DNA from 3 places in the Oceanimonas pelagia genome. Region 2 is predicted to be linked to each of the others. Evidence: riboswitches for the same ligand, from Rfam matches in the RefSeq annotation. Region 2 holds a riboswitch; each other region holds the start of a gene.
The links. Region 2 has a riboswitch for thiamine pyrophosphate ahead of PU634_RS00355 (sodium:solute symporter family transporter). Riboswitches for the same ligand answer to the same signal wherever they lie in the genome.
Positions count from the first base shown of each region.

Region 1: another riboswitch for thiamine pyrophosphate. It lies ahead of thiC (phosphomethylpyrimidine synthase ThiC); the one in region 2 lies ahead of PU634_RS00355 (sodium:solute symporter family transporter).
Region 3: another riboswitch for thiamine pyrophosphate. It lies ahead of thiD (bifunctional hydroxymethylpyrimidine kinase/phosphomethylpyrimidine kinase); the one in region 2 lies ahead of PU634_RS00355 (sodium:solute symporter family transporter).

Region 1 is NZ_CP118224.1:3,194,075-3,200,262, forward strand. It holds gene thiE (thiamine phosphate synthase) at 1-1,322, opposite strand, end outside; gene thiC (phosphomethylpyrimidine synthase ThiC) at 1,319-3,274, opposite strand; TPP riboswitch at 3,349-3,450, opposite strand; gene menA (1,4-dihydroxy-2-naphthoate octaprenyltransferase) at 3,914-4,786, opposite strand; gene PU634_RS15350 (o-succinylbenzoic acid (OSB) synthetase) at 4,916-5,827, shown strand; gene PU634_RS15355 (exoribonuclease II) at 5,934-6,188, shown strand, end outside.
Region 2 is NZ_CP118224.1:68,706-74,893, reverse strand. It holds gene pyrC (dihydroorotase) at 25-1,068, shown strand; TPP riboswitch at 1,221-1,327, shown strand; gene PU634_RS00355 (sodium:solute symporter family transporter) at 1,407-2,846, shown strand; gene PU634_RS00350 (GGDEF domain-containing protein) at 3,057-4,646, shown strand; gene norR (nitric oxide reductase transcriptional regulator NorR) at 4,654-6,188, opposite strand, start outside.
Region 3 is NZ_CP118224.1:3,370,567-3,376,754, forward strand. It holds gene elbB (isoprenoid biosynthesis glyoxalase ElbB) at 1-147, opposite strand, end outside; gene polA (DNA polymerase I) at 458-3,187, shown strand; TPP riboswitch at 3,489-3,590, shown strand; gene thiD (bifunctional hydroxymethylpyrimidine kinase/phosphomethylpyrimidine kinase) at 3,625-4,431, shown strand; gene PU634_RS16145 (putative monovalent cation/H+ antiporter subunit A) at 4,631-6,188, shown strand, end outside.

The DNA.
Region 1 (6,188 bases), 470 kb from region 2:
CGCTCCAGGCCCTGGGGGCGGGACGGCATATCCTTGGTTTTGGTGGGAAAAATATGCCCCAGTGCCAGGTAGGAAGGTTTCAGCTCCCGGGCCCGCAGCATTTCGTAATAGCCGTGGGTGGAGAGCCCCAGCTTGAGGCCGGCGGCGCGAATGGCCTCCAGATCCGCCACTTCGATGTCTTCCTGGCCCAGGTGCACACCGTAGGCGCCGTGCTCAATGGCCAGCCGCCAGTAGTCGTTGATAAACAGCCGGGCGTTGTAACGCCGGCCCAGCTCGACGGCAGCCTTGATATCGGCTTCCACTTCGGCATCGGTCTTGTCCTTGATGCGCAGCTGCAGGGTGCGCACGCCCTGCTTCAGCAAGCGCTCCAGCCAGGCCACGGTCGTGACCACCGGATACAGCCCCAGCTTGTTGGTGTCCATGGCGGCAAAGGCGCCCTCGGGATGCGGCCCCTCAATGCCCAGCTGTTCGGCCAGTTTGCTGCCGGGCATCACCACGGCGGGGAAGTCGTCCAGCCTGGTGGGCCAGCCCAGATGGGCCACCGGGCCGGCACCGGCACCAATGGCCTCGGCACCCTTGAGGCCCTGATTGACATAGGCCTTGGCCAGCACCAGGGCGTCTTCAATCGGGTAGTCCAGCGCCACGGCGGTGGCGATGGCCGACGACAGGGTGCAACCGGTGCCATGACCATGGCGGGTTTCCAGCCGCGGGCTGGCCAGCCAGATCTCCCGCTCGCCATCGCTGTAGAAGTCGATGGCCTGGTCGCCGGTCCAGCCCAGATGACCCCCCTTCACCAGCACGGCACCCGCGCCCATTTCCCGCAGGGCGGCGGCGCCGGCACGCAGGGCCTGAGGCGAGTCGGGCGCAATGCCCGACAATGCTTCCAGCTCCACGGCGTTGGGAGTGATCAAGTCCACTTCCGGCAGCAGGTGGGTCTTGATGGCCGGCAGCAGGTTGGGCTCGGCCATGGACTGGCCGGTGCTGGCAATGGCCACCGGGTCCAGCACCACCCAGGGCTGCCACTGGCGGCGGTATTCCTTGAGGTAGCGCGCCAGCACCTCGGCGCGCAGTCCGCCCGGTAGCAGGCCCACCTTGATGGCGGCGGCCTGCATGTCGGTGGACAGGGATACCAGCTGGCTGGTAAAGGCCTGCATCAGCACCGGCTCCACCATGGATACCGACACCGAGTTCTGGGCGGTAATGGCGGAGATGACTGAGCAGCCGTGGCCGCCCAGTGCCTGTATGGTGTGCAGGTCGGCCTGAATGCCAGCCCCGCCGCCCGAGTCGGAACCGGCAATGGTCCAGACAATGGGTTTGGTCATAGAGATTCTTGCTCCAGTTTGTCGGCCTGGTGATAGAGCTCACCGCCGCGTTTCTTGAATTCTTCCGACATTTTCGCCATGCCGGCCTGCACCAGCTCGGGCTGGCCATCCATGCCCACCAGCTGCACTGCTATGTTGTTTTCCAGGCTGGCGGCGTAGTCACGCACGTCCTGAGTGATCTTCATGGAGCAGAACTTGGGTCCGCACATGGAGCAGAAGTGCGCCACCTTGCCCGACTCCTGGGGCAGGGTTTCGTCGTGATATTCCCGGGCGGTTTCCGGATCCAGCGCCAGGTTGAACTGGTCGTTCCAGCGGAACTCGAAACGCGCCTTGGACATGGCGTTGTCGCGGATCTGGGCACCCGGATGGCCCTTGGCCAGGTCGGCGGCATGGGCGGCGATCTTGTAGGTGATCAGGCCCTGTTTCACGTCTTCCTTGTTGGGCAGACCCAGGTGCTCCTTGGGGGTAACGTAACAGAGCATGGCGCAGCCGTACCAGCCGATCAGCGCCGCGCCGATGCCGGAGGTAAAGTGGTCGTAACCCGGGGCGATGTCGGTGGTCAGCGGCCCAAGGGTGTAGAAGGGCGCTTCATGGCAGTGCTCCAGCTGCTCTTCCATGTTGCGCTTGATCATGTGCATGGGAATGTGACCCGGACCTTCGATGATCACCTGCACGTCGTATTCCCAGGCGATCTTGGTCAGCTCACCCAGGGTGTGCAGCTCGGCGAACTGGGCCTCGTCGTTGGCGTCGGCGATGGAGCCCGGACGCATGCCGTCACCCAGCGACAGGGACACATCATAGGCGGCACAGATTTCGCAAATTTCGCGGAAGTTCTCGTACAGGAAGCTTTCCTTGTGGTGGGTCAGGCACCACTTGGCCATGATGGAGCCGCCGCGAGACACGATGCCGGTCACCCGCTTGGCGGTCATGGGCACATAACGCAGCAGCACGCCGGCGTGAATGGTGAAGTAGTCCACGCCCTGCTCGGCCTGCTCGATCAGGGTGTCGCGGAACACTTCCCAGGTCAGGTCTTCGGCCACGCCGTTCACCTTTTCCAGCGCCTGATAGATGGGCACGGTACCGATGGGCACCGGGCTGTTGCGCAGGATCCACTCGCGGGTTTCGTGAATGTAGCGGCCGGTGGACAGGTCCATCACGGTGTCGGCGCCCCAGCGGGTGGACCACACCAGTTTCTCCACTTCTTCCTCGATGGAGGAGGTCACCGCCGAGTTGCCGATGTTGGCGTTGATCTTCACCAGGAAGTTGCGGCCGATGATCATGGGCTCGGCTTCCGGGTGGTTGATGTTGGCGGGAATGATGGCGCGGCCTTCGGCCACTTCCTTGCGCACGAATTCGGGGGTGATGTTTTCCGGCAGGTTGGCGCCAAAGCTCTCACCCGGGTGCTGTTTTCGCAGCAGCTCGTCGCGCACCCGCTCGCGGCCCATGTTTTCGCGAATGGCGATGTATTCCATTTCGGGGGTGATGATGCCTTTGCGGGCATAGTGCATCTGGGTCACGCACTGGCCAACCTTGGCCTTGCGCGGCTTGGGCAGGTGCTCGAAGCGCAGGTGATCCAGGCCGTCGTCGGCCATGCGCTGCTGGGTGAAATGGGAGGTGGCGCTTTCCAGCTCCTCGGTGTCTCCCCGCTCCAGGATCCACTGCTTGCGCAGCTGGGGCAGACCACGGCGCACATCGATGTCGGACTCGGGATCGCCGTAAGGGCCCGAGGTATCGTATACCGGTACCGGCTCGTTGGCTTCGAAAATGGGGTTGTCTTCGCTGCCGCCCTTGAAGCTGTCGGCCAGGGCAATTTCACGCATGGCCACTTTTATGTCCGGGCGCGAACCTTCAAGGTAAATGCGGGAAGAATTCGGAAAGGGTTCGCCCTTCAGGTTGTGAATGTATTCCTGGGCCTGGCTGCGAACTTCACGACGGTTTACTTTTTTTGACATAGCGATCTCACTTTTGCGTCCATTTGGTGAAATGCTTGTCGGGAGTGTTGAGGAAAGAGCCGGCGTAGGTCCGGTGCCGCTCTTAACTTGCTTCCCTTCGCAGGTATTAGCCTGATCAGGTTCAACGGATCCCGCATTTCGCGGTCTCAGCCCATAGGGCACTCCGACAAGATGGTCGCAGTATAACCAGACCGAGTTCACAAAATCAAAGCCGTTCTCAGGCCAGTTCACTGCCGAAAAGGCAGCAGGCCGTTACTTTTTTGCATAAGTGGCTGATGGTAAATGACCTGCCACCCCGCAATACGAAGTATCAGTGCGGTTACACTCCGCCGACACGCTTCAAGCCCATCCACGGGGCGCTCGGCACATGCATCTGACCGCCAGGGATGGCGGAAATGCCGAGAATGCAGGAGCAATTTTCGGCCATGGCATGTGACGGTCGGCTCCGGTAATCCCCACTGCTACTTCGAGCAACATCGGTGCTGTCTGCTTGCTGTCAGTTAGCTCCATACATTCCAGGGAGGACAAAGGGTGTCCGCTTCGCCGTGCCCGTTGCGCCATGGATGGCGCAACGGAGCCCCCATGGAGGGTTTACGGCGTGCCGGAGAAGCAGTGCGCTTTGGCCGAGGCCCCGCAGGCTCACCCCGCCACCAGTCCCAGCGCCAGCCCGGCGGTCAAAACCAGGGTACCTTTGGCGGTCAGCGCCAGCGCCCGGTTCAGTGCCTCGCCCTGCTGCGTGAGCACCAGCCGGAACCCTTGCGCCAATGGCCACAGGCCCGCCAGGGCCAGATATCCCCAACCGGTCATCAGCCGCTCGGCGGCCAGCAACGCCAGTGCCAGCACCGCCCCCTGCCAGGCCCGCGCCCGGTACAACCCCAGCCGCAGGGCCAGGGTGCGTTTGCCGGCTTGAGCATCGCCTTTCAGGTCACGAATGTTGTTGATGTTGAGTACCGCCATGGCCAGCAGCCCGGCCACCAGCGCCGCCCAGCCGCCGGTGGCGGTGAGCTCGGGCCGCATCAGCCAGCCCGTGCCGAGCACCGCCACCGGTCCGAAGAACACAAATACCGCCGCATCCCCCAGCCCCAGGTAACCATAGGGCCGCCGGCCCAGGGTGTAACCCAGTGCCGCCAGCACCGACAGCGCGCCCAGCAGTAAAAAACCGAGCCAGGCGGCAATATCGTTACCCAGAGCCCATGTCAGCAACGCCAGTCCGCTCGCCAGCGCCAGCAGCACCACCTGCACCAGGGCGCAGCGCAATTGCGCCGGAGTTACATGCCCCGCGGCCAGCACCCGCACCGGGCCGGTGCGCCCGGGCCCGTCGGTGCCGCGCAGGCCGTCGCCATAGTCGTTGGCCAGGTTCGATACAATTTGCAGCAGCAGCGCCGTGAGCAGGGCCAGCGCCAGCACGCCGGGTTGCACCGCGCCGGCCGAGGCGCCCCCCAACAGGATGGAAGCCACCGCCAACGGCAGGGTTTTGGGCCGAATGGCCAGCAGCCAGGTGTTCAGGGGCATAAAATGAAGGGGTCCCGCTTAAAATCAGATCCTTATGATACCCATTCTGCCCCCGCAATTAACACCGCTGTCACTCCCATGGCCGGCATGTTACCTTTATATAAAAGTAATTATTCGGAAGCCACGCCCATGCCCATTTCGGTTTATCGCTACGCCCTGCCGCTGACCAAGGAAAAGCAGATCGACGGCATTGCCGTGCGCCGCCGCCATGGCTTTTATGTGAATATTGACGGCCACTGGGGCGAGGTGGCGCCGCCGGTGACCACCGACATCGCCACCACCGGAACCGCACTGCTGGCCACCTGCCAGCGGCTGGAGCAGGGCCTTGAACACAACGCCACGCAGCCCTGGATTCGCTTTGGTCTGGGCTGCGCGCTGGCGCCGCTCACCGCGTCCCCCGCCCCCGGCCTGCCGCTGCTGGAAGGCGAGCGTGAGGCCATTATTCGCGCCTGGCGTTGCCGCCGGGTGCACCCCACCCGGGCCTGGCTGACCCTGACCGGTGATGTGCAGTTTGATGCCGGCCTGGTGCGGGAGCTGTCCCTGCTGGTGCCCGATCTGCGGCTGGTGCTGGACGCCGGCGGCCGCCTGAGTGAGGCACAACTGACGGAACTGTGGCGGCATACGGGCAACCGGGCCATTGACTGGCTGCTGGATCCCGGCACCAGCCCAGCCGACACGCAGGCATTGGCCCAACGGCACGGCTGGCCGGTGGCGCTCAGTGCCGACCGCTGTGGCGGTGATGTGCCGGCGATGTTCGAAGGGCTGCGCGCCCTGGTGCTGCGCCCGTCCCTGCTGGGCGAACCGGCGCAGTGCCGGCGGCTGGCCGCCACGGCCGAGGCGCAGGGCCTGGACGTGATGCTGGCGGGCAATCTGGAAAGCGGCCTGGGCCACCGGCACATTGCGCAACTGGCGGGCGAGCTGACACCCAACAGCCCGGCCCAGCTCGACGGCCTGCGCTTTCTGCTGCACAGCGGCGTGAACGCCGGCGGCCAGCCGGAAACCCCAAACCTTACTCTGGTGTACGGTCCGGACTGTCTGTAAAATCGCCACAAAAAACGCACCAAGTTGGTGCAAAAGCCAAGGTGTTCTTGGCAATGCAGGGGTAAATCCGTATAGTCAGGCCGATATTTCGACAGGTTCCCAACTCATGTTTCAAGACAACCCCCTGCTGGCCCAGCTCAAGCAACAAATCCGCGACACCCTTCCCACCAAGGAAGGCATGGTCAAAGGCACCTCCAAGGGCTTCGGCTTTCTCGAAGTCAGCGACAAGGAAAGCTATTTCATTCCACCCCCGCACATGAAAAAGGTCATGCACGGCGATCGCATCACCGCCGTGCTGCGCACCGAGAACGACAAGGAGCTGGTGGAGCCCGAGACCCTGCTGGAGCCCGGCCTGACCCGC
Region 2 (6,188 bases):
GCCATGGATAACGCCGAGCCGACAATGACCACAACTACGACCACACTGACCATTACCCGCCCCGACGACTGGCACCTGCACCTGCGCGACGGAGAGCAACTGCAAGACACGGTACGCGACGCCAGCCGCTATCTGGGCCGCGCCCTCGTCATGCCCAACCTGGTGCCCCCCGTCACCACCACCGAGCTGGCGCTGGAATACCGCGACCGCATTCTGGCGGTGCGCCCCGAGGGCAGCCGGTTTGAGCCGGTGATGAGCCTGTATCTCACCGACAACACCCAGCCCGAGGAAATCCGCAAGGCCAGGGCCACCGGCAAGATTGCCGCCTGCAAACTCTATCCGGCCGGTGCTACCACCAACTCCGACTCCGGCGTGACCGATGTGAAAAACATCTACCCGGTGCTGGAAGCCATGCAGGAAACCGGCACCCTGCTGCTGGTGCACGGTGAAGTCACTGATTCCCGCATCGACATCTTCGACCGGGAAAAAGTGTTTCTGGAAACCGTGCTGCCCGACGTGGTGCGCGACTTTCCCGATCTGAAAATCGTGCTCGAGCACATCACCACCGAGCATGCGGTTAAATTCGTGGAGCAGGCCGGTGACAACGTGGCCGCCACCATCACCGCCCACCACCTGCTGTTCAACCGCAACCACATGCTGGTGGGCGGCATTCGTCCGCACTACTACTGCCTGCCCATTCTCAAGCGCAACACCCATCAGCAGGCGCTGGTGCGCGCCGCCACCAGCGGCAGCAAAAAGTTCTTTCTGGGCACCGACTCGGCGCCGCACTTCCAGCACCGCAAGGAAGCCGCCTGCGGCTGCGCCGGTGCCTACACCTCTCACGCCGCCATTGAGCTGTATGCCGAAGCCTTTGAAGAAGCCGGGGCGCTGGACAAGCTGGAAGCCTTTGCCAGCCACCACGGCCCCGACTTCTACGGCCTGCCCCGCAACCAGGATACCATCACCCTGGTGAAACAAGCCTGGACCGTGGGTGAAACCCTGCCCCTGGGCGGCGATAAACTGGTGCCGATTCGCGCCGGCGAAGAGATCAGCTGGCAGGTAAAATAAGCCATTTGCTTTTGAACAACGCGGCTCAGGCCGCGTTTTTTTATGCATGCAGGAAGCTACCAGAGGCTAAACACCATCCCCCGCACCTTCCACTGCTGCCCCCCCACACTACACCGCATTGACAATAAATCGCCCGCCCCTTACTCTCGGCGCACTATTCCTGGGGGAGCCCACACGGGCTGAGACTCCGCCACACCGGCGGTAACCCTTAGAACCTGATCCGGGTAATGCCGGCGAAGGGAAGGAAACGAACGATCCCGCACCATCCCGATCCGCCCTCTTCCTCTTCGCCCACACATCCCGGCCACTTAGCGCTCACTGGGGCAAAGGGAGAACACATGCTGGACACCACCACCGCCATTTTATGGCTCTGTTTATTTGCGGCGGTCTTCGCCATACCCGGGCTGCTTTACGCCCGCCGGCAAAACGATCAGCCGGAAGACTTTATTGTGGCCCGCAACAGCCAGAGCGGCACCGCCACCACCCTGACCCTGCTGGCCACCACCATGGGCACCTGGATTTTGTTCGGCCCGGCCCAGGCCGCCACCTGGGGCGGCATTGGTGCCATTACCGGTTATGCCCTGGGGGTGCTGGCGCCCCGGCTGGTGATGATTCCGCTCGGCAAACGCATTCGCGAGCTGATGCCCGCCGGCCACACCCTCACCGAATTTGTCATGGGCCGCTATGGCCGCGGCATGTTCGGCTTTGTGCTGGTGATCATGCTGTTTTACATGTTTATTTCGCTCACCGCCGGCCTCACCGCCATCGCCCAGATGGTGGCGCTGCTGGCGCCGGTGCCGCTGTGGGCCACCGCCGGCATCGTAATGGTGGCCACTCTGCTCTACACCCTGTATGGCGGACTGAAAGTCACCATTTTCACCGACCGGGTGCAGATGCTGGTGATACTGCCGTTTCTGCTCACCCTGATCGTGCTCGGCTGGCAGGCCACCGGCGGTCTGGCCCCGGCCCTGGCCGGCCTGCAGGAAAACGCCCCGCACCTGCTTGACCCGCTCGACACCACCGGGCTGAAGTCGGGCCTGACCTTCTTCCTCGCCGTGGTGCTGACCGGCCTGTTCTACCAGGGTACCTGGCAGCGGGTGTTTGCCGCCCGGGACAACAAGGTGATCCGCAACGGCTTTATTCTGAGCGGTGTGCTCAGCTTTCCCGTCATCTTCATCATGGGGCTGTTTGGCCTGGCCTTTGTGGGCCTGGGTTCGAACGGTGACGGCTCGGTGGCGCTGTTCAGCGTGCTCATGCCCAACATGCCGCTGTGGTTTGCCATTGGCCTGCTGCCCTTTGGCCTGGCACTGATCATGAGCAGCGCCGACTCCACCATCAGCGGCCTGACCAGTATGCTGGTGGTGGACCTGCGCCGGCTGCTGCCGCAAACCAGCGTGCATACCCTGCTGGGGCTGTCGCGCTGGCTGATTGTGCTGACGTCTGTTCCGGTGCTGTATGTGGCCTCTCAGGGCTTCAGCGTGCTCTATCTGTTTTTGCTGGCCGATCTGCTGTGCTGCGCCGCCGCCTTTCCGGTGTTTTTCGGCTTCTACAACGCCCGCTACCAGGGCTGGAATGCCATGCTCAGCACCCTCGGCGGCCTGGTGGCCGGCCTGATGCTGTTCCCGGCACCGGGGCAGGCCGCCACTCATTTGCTGGAGTCGTTCCTGCTGGCCACCTTTGTGCCGGTGGCGATCTCCGCCCTGCTGCTGCTGGTGCCCAGCCGCCAGCCCTTTGACTTTGCTGCTCTCGCCGGCAAGGTGCGCAGCCTGGAAAGCTGAGTTCGTTTCGTTGCAAAAAGGACCGGCATGCCGCCAGGCCACCGGTTTTTTTGCAAACAAAAGGTGCCAATTGATGCTGTTGCTCAGAGGCATGTGAGCATACACTGGATCCGTTTAAATACGGGATAACGGTCACCAATGAAGGGATGTCGGGTTATTCTGGTGCTATTGCTGGCATTGTGGAGCAGCGCACTGACGGCGGCATCAGCGGTGTTAACGGAGCAAGCAACCACCTCGCTGGCGGAAGCGCACCTGTGGCACGCCCTGCCTCAGGGCAACACCATCACACGTTTCAGCCAGCTGCGCGCCGCCCTCAATCACGCAGAGACAGTGGCCACCACCCTCGGAGGGGAAGGCACCTTTGGCCTGCGCCTGAACATAACGGCCCGGGCCGACCAGTCCGGCACCTGGTTTGTGCGCCTGCCCGCCAACTACCTCGACCGTGGCCTGGCCTACTGGCAACCCCGTGATGGCCGGCTGCGACCGCTGCCCGGGTTTGGCCAGGGTGCCAGCCGAAGTGCACGCCTGCTGCACCAGCAGGCACTGCCGCTCACACTTGCCCCCGGTGAAGCCGGCGTGCTGTGGTTGCTGATAGAGGCCAAAAAGTTTCCGACTCCGGTCCAACCCCATTTTGTGCCTGAGGCCGAGTTTTACCGACAGCAATTTGCAACCAACAGCACGACCCTGCTGGGCATTGCCGTCATGCTCACTTTGGGGCTGATAGCCCTGTTTGCCTATATCCGCACAAAGGCGCCGGTTACCCTGGCCTGTGCCGGCTATGTGGGTCTGCACGGCATTGGCTGGTTTGCCGCCTCCGGCGCCTGGGGGTTTCTTCTGGGAGTGGGCGACAGCAACCCGGCCTACTGGGGCATGATGCTGTTTCCCTTCGCCATTGCCTGCGCCAGCCAGTTTACCCGGTTGCTGTTTGACTGCCGCTCCCTGCACCCCCGGCTGAACCGGTTTTTCAACGTTCTGTCCGTGCTGTGCCTGGGGCTGGGCCTGCTGATGCCCTGGCTGCCCTTTGTGCTCGGCTATCAAATCTCCCACGCCATTGCCCTGCTGTGGGTGCCCACCGCCATTGCCACCGGAGCGGGCATGCTGGGCAAAAAGGACTTTCGTGCCAAATATTACCTGGCCGGCAACCTGCTGTATGGCGCGGCACTGCTGGTCTACATGCTGCTGCACATTGGCCGGCTCGATCTTGCCGGCTCCGCCGAGGTCATGGTGGTGCTGGCCCTGGCACTGGACTGTTTTTGCATTCTGCTGTCGCTGGCCGAATGGCTGCAGATGCAACAACAGGAGTACCGGCGCAGCTATCAGCTGTCTCGGCTGGATATCCTTACCGGCATAGGCAACCGCCATGCCTTTCACGAGCACATTGACCAGCTTGGCAACCGGCCCTACTGCCTGGTGTTTATCGACGTTGACGGCTTCAAGGCCATTAACGACACCCATGGCCATGACGAGGGCGATCGCTTTCTGGTGTTTGTCGCCCGGCAAATGCAGATGCAACTGGACAAGCTGGGCAGTGTGTATCGCACCGGCGGCGACGAATTTCTGTGGCTGGTGCCGATCACGCAACCCGACCGGTTTATGGCATTGCAACAGCAACTGCAGCAACGTTTGCACGCATCCGAAACCGCCCTGCGCCAGGCCGGCTGGCACAGCACCGGCCTGAGCCACGGCATGGCCACCAGCCTGGAAAGCAATGGCCTGTCCCAGTGTCTGGCGTTGGCAGATGAGCGCATGTATCAACACAAACACGGCAAAGTCAAGGCGGCCACTGGCCGCTTTGCCTGAGCCTCGCTCACTTCATCCCCAGCCTCTTCGCCAGTTTATGCAGGTTGCTGGGGTCCACGTCCAGCAGGCGGGCGGCGGCGGCCCAGTTGTGGTCGGTGGCGGCCAGGGCGTGTGCTATGGCCTGTTGCTGGGCCTGCTGGGTCACCTGTTGCAGGCTGGCCAGCGGGGGCGGCGATGCCACCGGTGCGGGCTTGCTTTCCGCCTGGGCAGGTTTGGTTAATGGCATGTCGCCGGCCAGATCCAGCAGTTCCGGCTCCAGGGTGATGATGTCGGCGCGGTCGGCGCCCCGACTCAGGGCCTTGATGGCGGCGCGGCTGATCACATGCTCCAGCTCACGCACATTGCCGGGCCAGGCATAGGCGCACAGGGCTTGTTCGGCGGCGGGCGACAGCCGCAGGCTGCGCAGCCCCAGCCGGCCCCGGTTCAGCTCCAGAAAATGGCCGGCCAGCACCAGCACGTCGTTTTCCCGCTCCCGCAGCGGCGGAATGGGCACCGGATACACCGACAGCCGGTGATAGAGATCGGCGCGAAAGTGGCCGTCGCGCACGCTGTCGTGCAGCTGGCGGTTGGTGGCGGCAATCACCCGCACGTTCACTTTGCGCGGCGCGTCTTCCCCCAGCCGCTGAATTTCGCCGTTTTGCAGCGCCCGCAGCAGCTTGGCCTGAATGCCGAGGGGCAGCTCCCCCACCTCATCCAGAAACAGGGTGCCGCCGTCGGCGGCCTCAAAGCGGCCGGGCCTGGCGTTGCCGGCGCCGGAAAAGGCGCCCTTTACATGACCGAACAGCTCGCTTTCGGCCAGGGATTCCGGCAAGGCGGCGCAGTTTACCTGCACCAGCGGCCGATCCCGCCGGGGCGAGCGCTGGTGCAGACGGCGGGCGAACAAGTCCTTGCCCACCCCGGTTTCACCGGTGAGCAACACCGGCAGATCCGAGTCGGCCACCACATCCAGCTCGTGCAGCAGCCGCTTGAGCACTGTGCTCTGTCCCAGAATTTCCCCTTCCGGGTGATCGCCCGGCAAGGCCGGCGCGTCCTGCCGGGCCAGCCGCAGGGCGCGCATGTCCCGCTCCAGCCGGGTCATGCGCACCGCGGCGGCCACGGTGAGCGCCAGCCGCTGCAGCGAGTCGCGGGCATCCTGATCAAAGGTGCCGGCGGTGAGCGCGTCCAGGGTCAGGGCGCCCCATTGCTCACCATTCACATACAGGCTGATGCCCATGCAGTCGTGCACCGGCAGCGCCTCACCCACATGGTGCTCCAACAGGCCATCGTAAGGATCGGGCAGGGGTGAGTCGGGCGCAAAGGCCACTGTGCTGCGGCTGGCCAGAATGGCCGCCAGCCGCGGGTGCTGGGCCACCACAAAGCGACGCCCCAGCGCCTCACGCACCAGGCCGTCGGTGGCCACCGGGCTGAGTACACCGTCCTGCAACCGCAGCAGGCACACGGCGCCGCAGCCAAAATGCTCGCGCACCATGCGCACCAGACTCTGCAGCCGCACGGCGCTGGGCAGCTCGGTGGCCAGATCCGCCAGCAGGAGTTCGTAAATCA
Region 3 (6,188 bases), 290 kb from region 2:
GATCACATGATGCTGGGGCTGGTCGGGGGCAAAACACTGGTAGCGGGCCCCGTTGCGGGCCAGGTGCAGCAGGCAGAGCACGGCTTCGTGAATTTCCGCGCCGTCGTACACGCCGCAGCCGCTCAGAATAACGGCAACTTTTTTCATTTTGCTCTCCTTTCCGGTGATGAATTTTGTGACTTGCGTCGGGTTGAAGGTGGCAGCTTGTGCTAGGATTACTCGCGGTTAATCTTTGTGCAATATTCCCTTCCTGTCGATTTTCCACATTAGCGGATCCCTTATCAAGATCTTGGATTTTTGTTTAAGCAATTGAAAATTAATGCTTAATTGATTCTTTCAGGATCCGGTCGCGATCACTCTTGCACAGAGTTATCCACAGGCTGTCCGGGTCGGCGCCGTGGAGTCCGGCGGCCCGCTGTGGCATGCTAGCGGCCACCGCATTAACGAGAATAACGTCATGGTTGCCATTCCTGCCAAACCTCTGATCCTGGTCGATGGATCCTCCTACCTTTACCGTGCCTATTTTGCGTCCCAGCAGGCGGATCTGCGCACCAGCGATGGCCGCCCCACCGGCGCCATTCGCGTGGTCACCAACATGCTGCGCAGCCTGCACAAGCAGTTTCCCGAGTCCCGGGTGGCGGTGGTGTTCGACGCCAAGGGCAAGACCTTCCGCGATGACATCTACCCGCAATACAAGGCGCACCGGCCCTCGATGCCGGACGATCTGCGGGAGCAGATCAAGCCCATTCACGACATTATTCGTGCCATGGGGCTGCCGCTGCTGATCGAGGAAGGGGTGGAGGCAGACGACGTGATCGGCACTCTGGCCCGGCAGGCCACCGAGCAGCAGCTGGATGTGGTGATCAGTACCGGCGACAAGGATATGGCCCAGCTGGTGTCGGATCATGTGTTGCTGATGGACACCATGAAAAACAGCTTTCTCGACCGGGACGGCGTAGTGGAAAAATTCGGCGTGCCGCCGGAGCTGATCATCGATCTGCTGGCGCTGGTGGGTGACAAAGTCGACAACATTCCCGGCATGCCCGGGGTGGGCGAGAAAACCGCCCTGGCGCTGTTGCAGGGGCTGGGATCCATCGACGACATTGCCGCCAATTCCGACAGGATTGCCGAACTGGGTTTTCGCGGATCCAGGTCCTTTGCCGCCAAGTTTGCCGAGCACGAGGAGCAGGTGCGGCTGTCCTACACCCTGGCCACCATCAAGACCGATGTAAAACTGCATGTGGGCCCCGCCGATCTGCAACAGAGCGAGCCGGACGTTGAAGCCCTGCGCGCCCTGTATCAGGAATATGAGTTCCGCAATCTGCTGGCCGAACTGGACTCGGGCGAGATCGAGGAAGCGCAGCCGGAAGCACCGGCCACCGACTACCAGATCATCACCGAACAGGCCGAGCTGGACGCCTGGATCGAAAAACTGAAGGCGGCACCGCTGTTTGCCTTTGATACCGAAACCACCAGCCTCAGTTACCGGGACGCCCGGGTGGTGGGGGTATCGTTTGCGGTGGAGGCGGGGCAGGCCGCCTATGTGCCCTTTGGCCACGATTACCTGGATGCGCCCGAGCAGCTGAGCGAAGACGCCGTGCTGGGCGCACTCAAGCCGCTGCTGGAAGACGAAACCCGCATCAAGCTGGGCCAGAACCTCAAGTACGATATCAATGTGCTGAGGAATCACGGCATTCACATGAAGGGGGCGCTGCTCGATACCATGCTGGAGTCCTATGTCCTGAACTCGGTGCAGACCAGGCATGACATGGACAGCATGGCGGCCTTTTTTCTCAAGCACAGCACCATGTCCTTTGAGTCCATTGCCGGCAAGGGCGCCAAACAGCTGACCTTTAACCAGATCCCCCTGGAGCAGGCCGGCCCCTATGCGGCGGAAGACGCCGACATTACCCTGCGGCTGCATCATCACCTGAGCGAAAGGCTGGCCGCCGAGCCGGCCCTGCAAAGCGTGTTCACCGACATAGAACTGCCACTGGTGCCCATTCTGGCGAACATGGAATACACCGGCGTGCGCATCGACAGCCAGTTGCTGGCGGCGCAGAGCGACGAAATTGCCAAACGGCTCAAGGAGCTGGAGCGGGAGGCCCACACGCTTGCCGGCGAGCCCTTTAACCTCAGCTCCACCAAACAGCTGGGCGAGATCCTGTTTACCAAACTTGAGCTGCCGGTGATCAAGAAAACCCCCAAGGGCGCGCCGTCCACCGCCGAGGAAGTGCTGCAGGAGCTGGCGCTGGACTACCCCCTGCCCAAACTGCTGATGGAATACCGGGCCCTGAGCAAGCTCAAGTCCACCTATACCGACAAGCTGCCGCAAATGGTCAACGAGCACAGCGGTCGCATTCATACCTCCTATCATCAGGCCAACACCGCCACCGGCCGGTTGTCGTCGTCGGATCCCAACCTGCAGAACATTCCCATTCGCACACATGAAGGGCGGCGCATTCGTCAGGCCTTTGTGGCCGAGCCCGGCTACAGGCTGGTGGCGGCGGACTACTCCCAGATTGAGCTGCGCATCATGGCCCATCTGTCCCAGGACAAGGGCCTGCTCGACGCCTTTGCCCACGGTCAGGACATTCACCGCGCCACCGCTGCCGAGGTATTCGGTGTGGCCGTGGACGAGGTGACCTCCGAGCAGCGCCGCCGGGCCAAGGCCATCAACTTCGGGCTTATCTACGGCATGAGCGCCTTTGGCCTGGCGCGCCAGCTGGGCATTGGCCGCAACGAGGCGCAGCAGTACATGGATATCTACTTCGAGCGCTATCCGGGCGTGCTGCGCTACATGGAAGACACCCGGGCCCAGGCCAGCGAGCAGGGCTATGTCTCCACCCTGTTCGGTCGCCGGCTCTACCTGCCGGAGATCAGGTCGAAAAACGGTGCCCGGCGCAAGGGGGCCGAGCGGGCCGCCATCAATGCGCCCATGCAGGGCACCGCCGCCGACATCATCAAGAAGGCCATGATTCGGGTGAACGACTGGCTCACCGGGCTGCCCGAAGGCGAGGTGCGCATGCTGATGCAGGTGCACGATGAACTGGTGTTCGAGATTCGCGAAGACAGGGTGGAGGAGTACCGGGAGCAAATCTGTGCGCTGATGCAGCAGGCCGCCAGCCTGGATGTACCCCTGCTGGTGGAGGCCGGGGTGGGCGACAACTGGGATCAGGCTCACTAATCTGACAAATAAACAACGATATTGAAATAATATTACGTTTTGTGGCTTTTCTCTGCCCTGCCGTGGGGGTAGAGTGTGGCCAGGTACAGAGACAGGGTAAATTACCCTGTTCCGCTTTTTGCATTTACTTCATATGCTGCTCAGGCCGCCTTCAGCCCCCTCCGCTGAAGGCGTTTTTTTATGGGCGCTGTTCGCGAACAGTATCTTGCTTTGTATACAATCGAATGTTTTTTGTTGCTTAGTTACATTTTTGTGAGTGTGCACAGCGGCTGGCAATTGACCGGTGGGCTGGGTATTATCGGGCCATTGGTCGGGGAGCCCGCAAGGCCGAGACGGCAGCCATGCCGAACCCGTTGAACCTGATCCAGGTAACTCTGGCGTAGGGAACCAGTGGCCGATGGCCTTGGGGCTCTGCGTCCCACAAGGACCATAAGGACATGCACAGCAGCAAAGCCATTATTCTCTCCATTGCCGGCTCCGACAGCGGTGGCGGCGCCGGTATTCAGGCCGACATCAAGGCCATTTCCGCCACCGGCGGCTATGCCTGCTCGGTGATCACCGCCATTACCGCCCAGAACACCCGTGGCGTGACCGCCGTGCACCCGGTACCGCAGGATATTATTCGTGCCCAGCTCGACGCCGTGTTCGGCGATCTGCCGGTGGCGGCGGTCAAGGTGGGCATGTTGGGAGACGCCGGCACCATCAATACCGTGGCCGATGCGCTGGAGCAGTACCGGCCACGGCACCTGGTGGTGGATCCGGTGATGGTCAGCGCCAACGGCGACATGCTGCTGGCCCCCGAGGCGGTAGACTGCCTCAAGCGGCGGCTGCTGCCGCTGGCGGACGTGATCACTCCCAACCTGCCGGAAGCCGCCTGCCTGACGGACCGGCCGGTGCCGGCCTCGCTGCGTGAGATCGAGCCCCTGCTCGGGGCTCTCGGTGAGCTGGAGTGCCGGGCGGTGCTGCTCAAGGGCGGATTTCTGCAACAGGAGCCGCGCAGCCCTGACTGGCTGCTGCATCAGGGGGACGTGCGCTGTTTCGACACCCCCCGGGTGATCACCGCCAACACCCACGGCACCGGCTGCACCCTGTCCGGCGCCCTGGCCTCCTACCTGGCCCAGGGGCTGACACTGGAGCTGGCGGTGGCCTCGGCCAAGCACTACATCGAACGGGCCATCGAGGCCGGCGCCCGCCTCAAAATCGGCCAGGGCCGGGGGCCGGTGGAGCACTTCTTCGCCCGCTGAGCCGGGCGTTATTGCCCCGGCCCGCTTGCGTCCGGCCGGGGCGGCTTGTAGTATTTCAGCGCCAATAACCAATAAAAAACGGATTAACTCACTGATAGTTAATCCAATTATGTTCACTGCTATAGTCTGCATTCAGAGTCTCTCCTTTTATCTTCGCCGATCCTGACGCCTTGCACGGGCATGAAAAGGAGCCTTGCGTATGCTTGTTGCCGTTCTGGCAGGTTTTGTTCTGGCCGCCCTGGTGCCGCTGCTGAGCCCCCGGCTGGGCCGGCATATCGGCGGCGGGCTGGCGCTGTTGCCGGCCACCCTGTTCGGTTATTTCGCCAGTTTCTGGCCCCGGGTGACCGGCGGCGAAACGGTGCAGTTTCATTACGACTGGATTCCCAGCCTTAATGTCAGCCTGAGTTTTATGCTGGACGGACTCGGCCTGATGTTTGCCCTGCTGATCACCGGCATCGGTACCTTTATCCTCGTTTACGGCGGCCGTTACCTGGAGGGCAACAAGGACAGGCACAAGCTGCTGATGTACCTGCTGGCCTTTATGAGCGCCATGCTGGGGGTGGTGCTGTGCAGCAACCTGATTGGCCTGTTTGTGTTCTGGGAGCTCACCAGCATTACCTCCTACCTGCTGATCGGCTTTAACCATGAGCAGGAAAAGGCCCGCAAGGCGGCCCTGCAGGGGCTGTTTGTCACCATGGGCGGCGGCCTGGCGCTGATGACCGGGCTTATCATGCTGGGCTGGATGGCCGGCAGCTTTGAGCTCACCGAGGTGCTGGCGCAAGGGACTGCGTTGCAGCAGCACCCGCTGTTCCTGCCGATGATGGGTCTTATTTTGTTGGGTACCTTTACCAAGTCGGCCCAGTTCCCGTTCCATTTCTGGCTGCCCAACGCCATGGCTGCGCCCACCCCGGTGAGCGCCTACCTGCACTCGGCCACCATGGTCAAGGCCGGGGTGTTTCTGATGGCCCGGCTGCAGCCGGTGATGGCCGGCAGCGAGGCCTGGCTGCTGACGCTGTCGGCGGTGGGCGCGGTGACCATGACGGTGGGCGCGGTGATGTCGGTGTGCAGCACCGATCTCAAGCGCATTCTGGCCTTTTCCACCGTGATGGCGCTGGGCACCCTGACCATGCTGATCGGCATTGGCACCCCGGTGGCACTGAAGGCGGCCATGGTGTTCCTGCTGGCCCATGCCCTGTACAAGGGGGCGCTGTTTATGGCCGCCGGCACCCTGGATCACGCCACCGGCAGCAAGGATGTGCGCGAGCTGGGCGGTCTGCGCGCGCACATGCCGCACACGGCCCTGTTCCTGTGGCTGGCGGCGCTGTCGCTGGCGGGCATTCCGCCGCTGTTCGGCTTTATCGCCAAGGAGCTGATGTTCGAGGCGGCCCTGGGGGCCCCGGCGCTGCCCACCCTGCTGGTGGCGCTGGCCCTGATCACTGCGGTGTGCATTGTGGCCGCCAGTGCCCTGGTGGCCATCAGGCCCTTCTTTGGCCCCCTCAAACCCACCCCCAGAACGCCCCATGAGGCACCGGCGGCCATGCGCCTGGGCTTCAGCCTGCTGGCGGTATTGAGCCTGCTGCTGGGGCTGGTGCCTGGCCTGGCCGAGCCGCTGCTGGCGGCGGCGGTGTCCGCCATCGCGGGTGCGCCCGCCGCAGAGCTGCATCTGGCGCTGTGGCACGGTCTTAATCTGCCGCTGCTGTTCAGTGCCGCCGCCCTGGTGGCCGGTGGCCTGCTCTACCGCCATTGGGAGCGGCTGT